2 regions of the Staphylococcus sp. HMSC068C09 genome follow, and region 1 is predicted to be linked to the other one. Evidence: predicted binding sites of a transcription regulator. Region 1 holds the regulator's gene; the other holds the start of a gene.
What was found. The regulator Rex, encoded in region 1, represses fermentation and respiration genes when NADH is low (regulators of the CRP and FNR family bind a similar motif). The targets are predictions, from matches to a motif close to TTGTGAAATATTTCACAA.
Positions count from the first base shown of each region.

Region 1 (7,119 bases):
AAGAAATTATTGGATATTTAGGATTATGGATAGTAATTGATCAAGCTCAAATTACAACCATAGCAATCAAAGAATCATTCAGAGACTATGGATTAGGTCAGCTATTACTTAATTATGTGATGGACTATGCTAGGCATACTTGTGATGTGATGAGTTTAGAAGTGAGAATTACGAATGTGATAGCTCAACATGTATATAAAAAATTAGGGTTTCAATATGGCGGTAAAAGAAAAAATTACTATGGAGAAGGCGAGGATGCATTAGTGATGTGGGTGAATTTAAATGAATAGAGACATATTAATATTAGCGGTTGAAACAAGTTGTGACGAAACAAGTGTAAGTGTTATAAAAAATGGAAATACGATTTTATCTAATATTGTACTTAGTCAAATAGAAAGTCATAAACGTTTTGGGGGAGTAGTCCCTGAAGTTGCAAGTAGACATCATGTAGAGGGAATTACGACTACAATTGATGAAGCGTTATCTTCAGCTAATGCTACTATGGAAGATATCGATGCCGTAGCTGTTACACAAGGGCCTGGATTAATAGGGGCACTTCTAATAGGAATTAATGCAGCAAAAGCTTTAGCATTTGCCTATAATAAGCCAATCATTCCTGTTCATCATATTGCTGGACATATTTATGCTAATCATCTTGAAGAACCGTTAACCTTTCCTTTAATAGCATTAATCGTTTCGGGTGGACATACAGAACTCGTTTATATGAAATCACATTTAAATTTTGAAGTCATTGGTGAAACACGAGATGATGCTGTAGGAGAGGCTTATGATAAGGTAGCAAGAACAATTGATTTACCATATCCAGGAGGCCCAGCTATAGATGCACTTGCTTTGGAAGGAAAGGACACATACCATTTTCCTAGAGTATGGCTTGAAAAAGATAGTTATGATTTTAGCTTTAGTGGATTAAAAAGTGCAGTGATTAATAAGTTACACAATCAGCGACAAAAAAATGAAGACATAAATAAAGAAGATGTTGCTACCAGTTTCCAAGATAGTGTTGTCGATGTATTAAGTACAAAGGCTATTAATGCTTGTAAATCTTATCATGTTGAACACCTTATTGTAGCTGGCGGAGTAGCTAGTAACAAAGGATTAAGAGAACGATTAAATCATTTGTGTAAAGAAAATAACATTAAACTTTCAATACCTAATTCAAAGTTATGTACAGATAATGCTGCTATGATTGGGGCTGCTGGATATTATTACTATAAAGCTGGAGTAACTTCATCTCTAGATTTAAATGGAAAAAATAATATTGATATTGAAGATGTAACAGTTGAATAATAAAGTAAAAAGTAATTGAACTTAAAATCAAATAAGTTTCAATTACTTTTTTATTTAATTAGGTTAATGTATTGATATATGATATATGTCAATAGAGAACGTGTGTACTTATCAACAAATAGTTAATATCTTGTGGATAAAAAGGGGGTAAAGGTGTGAATATAGTTTGAATGTTGTGTAAAAGTTATGTAAATTATTATCATTCACGTTGTGGATAACTAGGATAAGTTCGTGGATAACTGATATATCAGTATTTTAGTTGTTTATAAATTTGTGAATGAAATAAATAAAAAAACTAGTAAAAATTTGATACTTTTACTAGTTTTTCTTAGATATATTAAATTTTTTCTTGCAATTCTTCCCATTCAGCCATAACATTCTCTAATTGTCGTTCGGTACTTAATTTCTGCTCAGCAAGTTCATTTGCCTTAATAGGATCATTAAAAATATCAGGCTGAGTCAATTGTTGATCAATTTGAGTAATTTGTTCTTCATATTTTTCGATTTGTTCTTCACATTGCTCAATTTGACGCTCAATTTTTCGTAATTCTCTCTTATATTGTTTTTGAGAAGCATACGTATTAGTTGTTGACGAATCAGTGTCTTCTAAATCAAGCGTTTCATCTTTATTGTGTTCCGCTTCAAATTCCTTTAACGCAGAAGCTTCTTCTGTTTTCTCAATAAAATATTGATAGTCACCTAAATATAGTTGACCACCATCTTTATTTAAATCAAATACTTTATTTGCTAGTTGATTAATAAAATATCGATCATGGGAAACAAATAAAATTGTACCTTCAAAATCTTTTAACGCTTGTTCTAACATTTCTTTAGAATCTATATCAAGATGGTTAGTAGGTTCATCGAGTATCAAAACGTTATCACGTTGTAACATAAGTAAAGCTAATTGCAAACGTGCTTTTTCGCCCCCTGATAAATCATTAATAACTTTTTTGACGTCATCTTGAACGAATAAAAATCGTCCTAAAATAGCGCGGACATCTTTTTCATTCATCATAGGATATTGATCCCAAACATAATCTAATATTGTTTTATTAGATTTGAATTCTGCTTGTTTTTGATCGTAATATCCTATGTTTAAATTAGCACCATAAGTAATTTCTCCACCTAATGCTTTTTGACGATTTGCAATTGTTTTGATAAGTGTAGTCTTTCCAACTCCATTAGGTCCAATAATAGCAATATGGTCTCCTTTTGTAACTTCAATATTAATAGGAGCAGTGATAGGGGATTGATAACCTACTTCTAGATTACGGATATGCATCACATCATTGCCAGTATTTCTATCAAATCCAAACTGGATATTAGCACTTTTAGCATCCATCATTGGCTTATCGATACGTTCCATTTTTTCTAATGTTTTTCGACGACTTTTAGCCATACCGCTTGTTGAAGCTCGAGTAATATTTTTTTCCACGAAAGTTTCAAGGCGTTTAATTTCTTCTTGTTGTTTTTCATATTCTTGCATTCTTAATTCATAGTATTTATCACGTTGAGTAATAAATTGCTCATAATTACCTACATAACGCTTCACATCTCCTAAAGCAACGTCATATATTTGAGTTACAATTTTATCTAAGAAGTATCTGTCATGACTAATAATAATGATGGCACCTTTAAAATATTTTAAATAATCTTCTAACCACTTAGTTGTTTCCAAGTCAAGATGGTTTGTAGGTTCATCTAATAGTAATAAATCGGGTTCACTTAAAAGCATCTGTGCTAAAGATAAACGTGTTTTTTGTCCGCCACTAAAATCATTAATGGGTTTATCAAATTCTTCTTCAGTAAAGTTTAAACCATGCAATACTGTTTTAATTTTACTTTCATATTGATAACCTTCAAGTTGTTCAAATTGATTAGATAATGATTCATAACGCTCCATATGTTGTTTATAATCTTCTGAATCATAACTATCAACGTGAGCGGCTAACCAATCAGTTTCATCATTAATAAGCGTTTCCATATGCTTAATATGTTCAAATGGTTTTGACATTTCTTCAATTACAGTCAGAGAAGAATCAAGTGTCATTTGTTGAGTTAAATAACCAATGCGTAAATTCTTGATTTTTGAAATATGGCCACTATCATAATCTTCAACACCTGCAATAATCTTCATTAACGTTGATTTTCCAGCGCCATTTCTTCCTACTACGCCAATACGTTCTCCAGTTTTAACTTCAAAATTAACATGATTAAATATATCTTCACCATCAAACGATTTTGAAATATCATTTAATTGTAAAAGTATCATTCAAGTTTCACCTTTCTATCTATGTAACAATCACATTTATTTAACTTTAAATTTGACATTATTATATCATTTTACAATATAAGGTATGCTTAGGAAACTAAGATATTTATTTTTGAAATAGGTTACGGTATAATATTGCAGTATATCCATAATAGGCATTATATATATTTCGCTAAAATAACTAATTGCACTCTAGTTAGTTTGAATATATAGATTAAAAAGTTCAAACAAAAGGGGGACATTGCATATGCCTCAAAATCAATCAAAAATACCTCGCGCTACATTAAAACGTTTACCTTTATATTATCGATTTGTTAATTCATTGAAAATCAAAGGTATTGATCGTGTGAGTTCTAAAACAATTAGTGAGGCTTTAGATATTGAATCAGCTACGATAAGAAGAGATTTTTCTTATTTTGGTGAGTTAGGTAAGAAAGGATATGGCTATAACGTTGAGAGTCTTTTAGAATTCTTTAAAACGGAGATTAGCGATAGTAATAATATTCATATTGCTATTGTTGGCGTAGGGAATTTAGGACGTGCATTACTTACTTACAATTTTTCAATACATGATGAAATGACAATTACAGCTGCATTTGATATTGATAAAGATATTGTTGGTACAAAAGTTGGAAAAGTGACAGTAAAGCATATTGATGATATTTCATCTGAACTTCAAAAACAAAATATTAATGTAGTGATTCTTACTACACCAGGAAGTGTGGCACAATCTGTTTCAGATCGACTTATTAAGGCTGACGTAAAAGGTATCTTAAACTTTACTCCTGCTAGAATTGATGTGCCAAATGATGTTCAAGTTCATCATATCGATTTAGGTATCGAATTACAATCACTATTATTCTTTATGAAAAACTCTTCAAATTAATATTAAATTATTTTTTAAAGCTAAAATGCATTTGCATTATAGCTTTTTTATAAATATATTAATTTAATGGAAACATTAAAAAATGGTGACGAATTAAAAATAGACTTTGATTGCACTCAAGCAACTGAAGCCATTCCAAACTGGGCAGCTGAACAAGGGTATCCTGTAACAAACTATGAACAACTTGATGATGCTTCATGGACAATCACAGTTCAAAAAGCTTAAGTTTTTCTTTATAAATGTAATGTAATATGACAAATTGTGTCATTTAATCTTACGTATTTTTGCTATTCTTAAAAACTATTAATATGATGTTTTTAAGGAAGTGGTAAAAATGAAGATGGATGACACAATTTTTTTATTTCTATGTATTTTATTAGTTTGGTTAATGACACCAGGATTGAGTTTATTTTATGGAGGCTTAGTTCAATCTAAAAATGTTTTAAATACTGTGATGCAAAGTATGGCTGCTATAATTATTGTTACGTTTACATGGGTGGTCATTGGATTTTCTTTGAGTTTTGGTCATGGAAATGATTGGATAGGTAATTTTGATTTTATTGGTTTGCAACATGTAGGATTTAATACGAATGTTCAATTTAGTCCACATATTCCGTTTGCCTTATTTATGTTATTTCAGATGATGTTTTGTACTATTGCGGTTTCCATTTTATCAGGTTCAATTGCTGAGCGAATGAGATTTATTCCTTTTACTATTTTTATATTTATATGGGTAATTATGATTTACAGTCCTGTAGCTCATTGGGTATGGGGCGGTGGTTGGATTCAACAACTTGATGCTTTAGATTATGCTGGAGGTACCGTAGTACATATTACATCGGGAGTATCAGGATTAGTATTAGCAATAATGATAGGTCACGGAAAAAAAGTAGAGAAACTACAGCCGAATAATTTACTTATTACACTTATAGGTGGTATTTTTGTTTGGATAGGATGGTACGGTTTTAATACAGGAAGTGCGTTTACTTTAAATGATATAGCAGTGATATCGTTTGTAAATACTATCATTGCTGCGAGTGGAGGAGCATTTAGTTGGTTGATTCTTGAATACTTTTCTAATAAAAAGTTAAGCTTACTTGGTTTATTATCAGGTGTACTGTCAGGACTCGTAACCATTACACCAGCAGCTGGATTTGTAAACTACTTAAGTGCATACATTATCTCTATGATTGGTGGTATAGCATGTTATTTTGTGGTCAATTCTATAAAAGAAAAATTAAGATATAATGATACACTTGATGCCTTTGGTATTCATGGTGTTGGAGGTGTGATTGGTGCAATATTGACTGGTGTATTTCAATCACATAAAGTTAATAAAGATATATTAGATGGATTAATCTATACTGGTCATTTACATACTATATGGATACAATGTATTGCAGTTATAGTAGTAGTACTTTACTCGATTATTATAACTTTTATTATTGGAAAGACATTATCAATTTTTATGTCCCTTGCTACGACTGTTGAAGAAGATAAGAAAGGTTTAGATCAACTTGTGCATGGTGAAAAGGCATATTTTTATGGAGAATTAAATAAATTACATAAAAGGTATTGATATATATTTAAAATGTTGAAGTTTCATTAGTAAAACAGTATTTGAAGATAATCACGATATGATAAAATTAATATTATGTTGATATTAATTTAGATGATTAGTCTATTAAAAAATATATCAGATATTGCAAAGTTTGCGGGAGTATTGTAAATACAATTTCCCGCTTTTTAAATCATGGATTGTAAAGTCTTAAGACTAATTACCGTTACGATATTAAATGATAAAATTAATACTAATGATTTAGGAGGCCTAATATGACTGAGTGGTCAAGAGAACAACGCTATCGTCGTATTGAAGATGTGAACAAAGATGAATTAGAAGCGTTAAAGCATCGAATAGAACAATCAAGCTATCGTCAACACTTTCATATTCAACCTGAAACAGGTTTATTAAACGATCCTAATGGATTAATGTTTTATAACGGAACATACTATGTATCTCACCAGTGGTTTCCATTGGGTGCCGTGCATGGACTGAAATATTGGTTTAATTATACTAGTAAAGATTTAGTGACATTTGAACCAAATGGTCCCATATTAAAACCTGATACGATTTATGATAGTCATGGGGTATACAGTGGAAGTGCTTTTGAATTTGAAGGAAACTTATATTATATGTATACAGGTAATCATCGAGATGAAGAATGGAAAAGATATGCGAGTCAAATGATTGCAAAAGTAAAACAAGATGGTTCAATCGAAAAATTAAATAAGCCTGTGATTGCTCATCAACCTGAAGGATATACAAGTCATTTTAGAGATCCAAAAGTATTTAAACATCATGAAGAATATTATGCAATATTAGGTGTCCAAACCCAACAAGAATTAGGACGTTTACTTTTGTACAAAATGATACATCGACAGATTGATCAATGGGAATATATTGGAGAAATTACAACCGAACTAGAAGATTTTGGCTATATGTGGGAATGTCCAGACTATTTTAGTTTAAATGGACAAGATGTAATTATTTTTAGTCCTCAAGGTATTGATGCAAAAGATGAAAAATATAGAAATATTTATCAATCTGGATATCTAATCGGTCATTTAAATTTCGATACATTAGAATTCA
Region 1 covers NZ_KV813733.1:82,851-89,969, reverse strand. The annotation lists gene rimI (ribosomal protein S18-alanine N-acetyltransferase) at 1-290, shown strand, start outside; gene tsaD (tRNA (adenosine(37)-N6)-threonylcarbamoyltransferase complex transferase subunit TsaD) at 283-1,308, shown strand; gene HMPREF2930_RS01305 (ABC-F family ATP-binding cassette domain-containing protein) at 1,646-3,583, opposite strand; gene HMPREF2930_RS01300 (redox-sensing transcriptional repressor Rex) at 3,831-4,469, shown strand; partial or broken gene HMPREF2930_RS01295 (sulfurtransferase TusA family protein) at 4,536-4,694, shown strand; gene HMPREF2930_RS01290 (ammonium transporter) at 4,804-6,048, shown strand; gene HMPREF2930_RS01285 (sucrose-6-phosphate hydrolase) at 6,303-7,119, shown strand, end outside.

Region 2 (7,119 bases), on a different contig from region 1:
GCCTTCTTTGCAATAGAAACCTCAGAACAGACAAGCTATACATTAACAGAATATCGAAAAGTGGATCGTCCGAAGTATCTTGAATACTTTGATTATTTTGCTACACCTGAGGGAAAAAAAGATACGCGTTTACCTGGTATGCATATTTCAATCAATTTTAACTCAGATAATAAACAAATGACTACTATTACGTCTACGTCAGTGTTTCCAACTAAAGAAGCAGCTCAACAAGCAGTAGGTATGGGAATAGAAGCAGGTATGAATTCAACATTAGATCAACTAGAAGTCTTACTTAATGAATAAATCGTCACGAGGATGTCAAAATTAAATTGAACTTTTAAGTTATAATAATATTGAAAAGAGGATGATATAGTATGAAAGAAAGATATTTAAAAGTGCTGGGATTATTTTCAATTAGTACTTTAATTCCAACATTATTAATTAATTCAAAGTGTTTAAATAATGGCGTCATAAAATATATTTTAAGAACGGCATTAGGCTATGGTATTTTTGCTTCAGGATTACGTTATTTTTCAAAATTAAAAAAAGCACATTAATATCATGACAAGAGCAAGATATGGAAAATAAACCTCCATATGTTGCTCTTTTTTAATCTTCTCTATTCAAAATGCACTTCACTATATATAATATAAAATTATAAATGAATTAAGGAGAGGGAATATGACAAGTAACCATACAACAATTGAAGATACATATACTACAAAAGATCTTATTAAAGCGGCTGTAAGACAGGTACAAATGAAAGAAGTTATGGCAACTCAAACACCTGGACGATATTTACTAAAGTCAATGATGTCAGGATTTTTATTAGCTATTGTTACAGTATTTATGTTAGCAATCAAAACACAGTTTGCAGGAACAAATGATGGACTTGTTAATTTATTAGGAGCAATCTCATTTAGTTTAGCTTTAGTTCTTATTGTTCTAACTAATTCAGAATTACTTACTAGTAATTTTATGTATTTAACTGTCGGATGGTACTACAAAGTCATTGCAGTTAAAAAAATGTTATACATATTCTTATTTTGTTTTATTGGAAATATTATAGGTGGGTTTATTTTATTCTTATTAATGAAGGGTACACATGTGATGACACCTGAAATGGTTGCAAGTCTAAGTAAAACAGTACATTTAAAAACGGTAGAATCAACTTGGTTAAATATTCTTATCAAAGGGATATTCTGTAACTTCTTTATTAATATTGGTATTTATGTTTCAATGCTTTTTAAAGAAGGTTTAGCTCGCGCATTTTTCATTGCTGTTGGTGTTATAGTATTTGTATTTATGGGATATGAACACGTTGTATTTAATGCTGGATTATATGCAGGAATGATTTTTTATAATAGTGATGCATTATCATGGATAGATGTGCTAAAAAATATCGTATTTGCTTTTGTAGGTAACTATATTGGTGGAGGTATTTTTGTAGGACTTGTTTATGCCTATTTAAACGGAAAAAGAGACAGTATAAAAGCATAGTAAGACGATCAAAGAGCGGAAATATCGAGAGACATTTTCGCTCTTTTAATCCCCAACATATTGACTTAATATTCAGAAAATCTTATTATTTTAATCAACATTAAAATAATAAGGGGGAAACTATTTGGTTGCGAATATTCTAGTAGCTCATGGCATGAGAAAAGGAGATCAAAATAAAGCACTCGGTGAATTTATAGATAGTTTATTACAAGATGAAACTTACGCTTATGAGCTTGCTTTTATTGAAAGTGAAGAAAAAAGTGTTGAACATACGATTATTAATTTAATAGAAAAAGGAGAAACGCAATTTAAAGTTGTACCTTTACTTATATTTTCAGCCATGCATTACATTGTAGACATTCCAGAGATGTTAAGAAACATTAAACAAGCACATCCAAATATAACCTATGAAATTAGTGCGCCTCTTGGTACGCATCCATATATGGTGGATTTAGTAGAACAACGTATTAATGATGTGGATATGAATAAAGAGTCAGATGTGGCAGTTGTATTGATTGCACATGGTAGCTTTTCTTATACTAAAGCACATGATGAACTAAAAGAATTGAGTACTAAGTTAAAGCAAGACAAACCTATATATTGCCGTACGTTATATGGAGATATTACGTTTAAAAATGATTTAGATCAACTTTCAAGACAATATCATCATCTTATTGTGGTTCCAATGTTTTTATATGATGGACGTTTAGTTAATAAAGTAAAAGGTCTTATATCAGAGATGGATATTGCTAATGAATTGCACATGACTCCGTCTATTAATTTCGACCCTATTTTAAAATCGATTATTCGAGAGCGATTAAAAGAATTAACAGTATAGTAACTACATACATCTTTCATTATATGAGTGCTAAATCCTCACTCATGTAATGGAAGATGTTTTTTATTAGGGAAATCCCCGATTTTACATTTAAGTGTGAAAATAATCACAAATTCAAAAGAATATGGTATAAAATAGCCTTGTAAAGAATAGTGAGTGCAAAACTATTTGAATTTAATAATAATTAAATGTAATAAAAGGGGCATTGATATGGCTAAACAAAAACTCGTAATGATTGGTAATGGTATGGCTGGTTTAAGAACAATTGAAGAAATTTTAGAACGTTCAGATTCTCAATTTGACATTACAATTATTGGTAAAGAACCTTATCCTAATTATAATCGAATCATGTTATCCAACATTTTACAAAAGAAAATGACAGTTGAAGAAACGATTATGAATGATTATGACTGGTATAAAGAACATCATATTGAACTAATTGTAGATGATCCAGTTGAAAAAGTAGATAGACAATCCAAAACTGTCACTACATCTAAAGGTATCACTGTAGCTTATGATATCTGTATCTTTGCGACGGGTTCAAAGGCATTTGTTTTACCTATACCTGGATCAGAATTACCAAGTGTCATCGGTTGGCGCACAATTGAAGATACTGAGCGTATGATTGAAATTGCTAAAACAAAAAAACGTGCCATTGTTATTGGTGGAGGTCTTCTTGGATTAGAATGTGCAAGAGGATTAATGGATCAAGGTATGGATGTAACAGTTCTTCACTTAGCAGAATGGCTGATGGAAATGCAATTAGACCGTAAAGCTGGAGATATGTTAAAAGCTGATTTAGAACGTCAAGGCATGCATATTGAACTACAAGCAAATTCTAAAGAAATTATAGGAACAGATGATGTAGAAGCTATTAAGCTAGCTGATGGTAGAGTAATAGAAACGGATTTAGTCGTTATGGCTGTTGGTATACGTCCATTTACCGAAGTAGCTCGTGAAGCGGGATTAGAAGTGAATCGAGGTATCGTTGTTAATGATTACTTGCAAACATCTGATGAACATATCTATGCCGTGGGTGAATGCGCGGAACACAACGGTAAAGTATATGGTTTAGTTGCACCTCTTTATGAACAAGGTAAAGTGCTTGCTGATTATTTAACAGGTAAAGAGACTGAAGGATATAAAGGTTCTACAACATTTACGTCTTTAAAAGTATCAGGTTGTGATTTATATAGTGCAGGACAAATCGTTGAAGATGAAACTGTACACGGTATCGAAATCTTTAACAGTGTAGATAATATTTACAAAAAAGTCTATCTAAGTGATGGTCGAGTGGTAGGTGCCGTTTTATATGGTGATACAGATGATGGTTCAAGATTTTATAGTATGATGAAAAAACATGAATCACTAGAGGACTATACACTAGTGTCACTGCTTCATAAAGGCGGAGAAGAAAGTGGAACTTCAATAGCAGACATGCCTGATGATGAAACAATTTGTGGTTGTAATGGTGTAGATAAAGGTACGATTGTCAACGCAATTACAACAAAAGGGTTGACTACTGTAGATGAGGTTACAAAAACAACCAAAGCAGGAAATTCTTGTGGTAAGTGTAAAGGACAAATTGGAGAAATACTAAAATGTACATTAGGTGATGAATTTGTAGCTGCTAAACCAACTGGTATTTGTGCATGTACTGATTTGACACGTGATGAAATTGTTACTCAAATTAGAGCTAAAGGTTTAAAAACATCAAAAGAAGTTCGTCACGTACTTGATTTTAAAGATAAAAATGGTTGTCCAAAATGTCGCCCAGCTATCAACTATTATCTAAATATGGTATATCCTCATGAACACCAAGATGAAAAAGCATCAAGATTTGCGAACGAACGTTATCATGCAAATATTCAAAATGATGGTACTTTCTCAGTGATTCCACAAATGCGTGGTGGTGTCACAGATGCTGACCAATTAATTCGTTTAGGTGAAGTAGCGAAAAAATATAACGTGCCTCTTGTTAAAGTAACAGGGTCTCAGCGTGTAGGGTTATATGGTCTTAAAAAAGATGAGTTACCAAAAGTTTGGAAAGATTTAGGTATGCGCTCTGCCTCTGCATATGGTAAGAAAACGCGTTCTGTGAAAAGTTGTGTTGGTAAAGAATTCTGTCGATTTGGTACACAATATACGACACGTTTAGGTATTCGATTAGAAAAAACATTTGAATACATAGACACACCTCATAAATTTAAAATGGGTGTTTCTGGTTGTCCAAGAAGCTGTGTAGAATCAGGTGTTAAAGACTTTGGTGTCATTTCAGTAGAAAATGGCTATCAAATTTATATTGGCGGTAACGGTGGTACAGAGGTCACTGTAGGTCAATTACTTACTACTGTTGAAACAGAAGATCAAGTGGTACAACTTTGTGGTGCGCTTATGCAGTATTACAGAGAGACTGGAATATATGCTGAACGAACAGCACCATGGCTTAAACGACTAGGATTTGATCATGTTAAGGAAGTGCTTTTAGATGAACAACGTCAAAAAGAACTTTTTGATAGAATTATGGATGCAAAACAAGCACTTGAAGAAGAACCTTGGGAAGCTATTGTTGAAAATAAAGAAGCACAAAAAATATTTGAAGTCGAGAAAGTGTGAGGATGAGTGTAATGGAAAAAGTTAAAGTAACAACTATGGATGAATTAACACCATTAATTGGTAAAAAGGTTATCGTTAAAGATAAACAAATCGGTATATTTTTAACAGAAAATGGAGAAGTGCATGCTATTAATAATGTGTGTCCACATAAAGAAGGACCGTTATCTGAAGGTACTGTAAGTGGAGAATATGTTTATTGTCCACTCCACGATCAAAAAATTGATTTGAATACGGGTGAAGTGCAAGAACCTGATACAGGTTGTGTTGAAACATATCAAGTTGAAATTCAAGATGGAGACGTATTTATATGTCTCTAGTCACTAAAAGTGAATTTGGAAAAGTATATTTAATTGGAGCTGGTCCTGGCAATCCTAATTTGCTAACTAAACAAGCAGAACGATTAATTCGTCAAGCAGATGTTATTTTATATGATCGTCTTGTCAATCCATTGATATTACAATATGCAAAGCCAACTACTGAAATCATAGATGTTGGAAAAAAACCTTATACTAAACATATTCAACAAGAAGGTATCAATTTAAAAATAGTAGCAGCAGCGAAAAAGTATAAAATTGTTGTACGTTTAAAAGGTGGAGACCCAGCAGTGTTTGGCCGAGTAACTGAAGAAATAGACATTTTAAAAGAACATCAGATTGCTTATGATATTGTACCTGGGGTAACTTCTGCGAGTGCAGCGGTAGCTTCATTAGACTTAGGTTTAACGATGCGCTCAGTAGCACCAAGTGTTACATTTTCCACAGGTCATTTTAAAGATGATATTGATCAAGACATGGATATACGTAATTTAGCTAATGGTGGTACTTTGGCAATTTATATGGGAATTAAACGATTAAATGATATTATTAATCAAATTAGAAGATATACTAAAGAAGATTATGATATTGCTATCATTTTTAATGCTACGTGTTATAACGAAACCATAGTGGTTGGTAAACTAAGCACTATTGAACATCAATTATCTAAGCTTAATATGAAACATGATCCAGGAATTTGTATATTAGGCCATATCATTAACTATATGGATGACGAAAAGATTATACACTCAAAACAAACAATAGATGAAACATTGTACGTTATTAAAGGGAATAAAGACTTAGCCCTTTCAAAAGCAGAAGACTTATCTCAACAGTATTTAAAATGCTTAATTCAATATGATGAAACTTATCATTCTTCACAAAAGTATTTATATGAATCGATCATAACGCAGCACCAAAATATTAAATATATTGAAGTGTAGTTCTTTACGCTTCGAATGTCATAAGTGAGATAACACGATATTTAAAACGTGTGTTATCTCACTTTTTTTAGGGATTCTTTTATATGAAATAGGTAATTCCCTAATATAAAAACCATGTGAAAAAATGTACAATTTAAATGAAATTTCTTTAAATAACATTGGACATAAGTAACGTATTACCTTTGCAGGTAGGAGGATTTATATAAATGGGAAAATTCGGATTAAACTTTTTCAAACCAACTGAAACGTTTAATGGAAATTGGTCAGTTTTAGAAAGTAAAAGTAGAGAATGGGAAAAAATGTATCGTGAAAGATGGAGTCACGATAAAGTAGTAAGAACCACACATGGCGTAAACTGTACAGGATCATGTTCGTGGAAAGTTTTCGTTAAAAATGGTGTGATTACGTGGGAGAATCAACAAATTGACTATCCAAGTTGTGGTCCAGATATGCCTGAATTTGAACCTCGTGGATGTCCACGTGGCGCGTCATTTTCATGGTATGAATACAGCCCACTTCGTGTAAAATACCCTTACATTAGAGGTAAACTATTAGATTTATGGACAGAAGCACTTGAAGACAATAATGGAAATCGTATCGCCGCATGGGCATCTATCGTTGAAGATGAAAAGAAAGCTAAATTATATAAAGAAGCACGTGGTAAAGGTGGACATGTACGTGCAAGTTGGAAAGATGTAACAGATATTATCGCAGCACAAATTCTTTATACCATTAAAAAAGATGGTCCGGATAGAATCGCTGGTTTTACACCTATTCCAGCAATGTCGATGATTAGTTATGCATCTGGTGCGCGTTTTATTAATTTATTAGGCGGGGAAATGTTAAGTTTTTATGATTGGTATGCTGATTTACCACCTGCATCTCCTCAAATTTGGGGTGAACAAAC
Region 2 covers NZ_KV813778.1:219,076-226,194, forward strand. The annotation lists gene HMPREF2930_RS10520 (SRPBCC family protein) at 1-303, shown strand, start outside; gene HMPREF2930_RS10525 (hypothetical protein) at 375-557, shown strand; gene HMPREF2930_RS10530 (formate/nitrite transporter family protein) at 682-1,500, shown strand; gene HMPREF2930_RS10535 (sirohydrochlorin chelatase) at 1,625-2,338, shown strand; gene nirB (nitrite reductase large subunit NirB) at 2,549-4,954, shown strand; gene nirD (nitrite reductase small subunit NirD) at 4,957-5,271, shown strand; gene cobA (uroporphyrinogen-III C-methyltransferase) at 5,262-6,212, shown strand; gene HMPREF2930_RS10555 (nitrate reductase subunit alpha) at 6,419-7,119, shown strand, end outside.
Region 2: a site for Rex is predicted at 2,433-2,450, ahead of nirB (nitrite reductase large subunit NirB). Genes of this name have one in related genera too.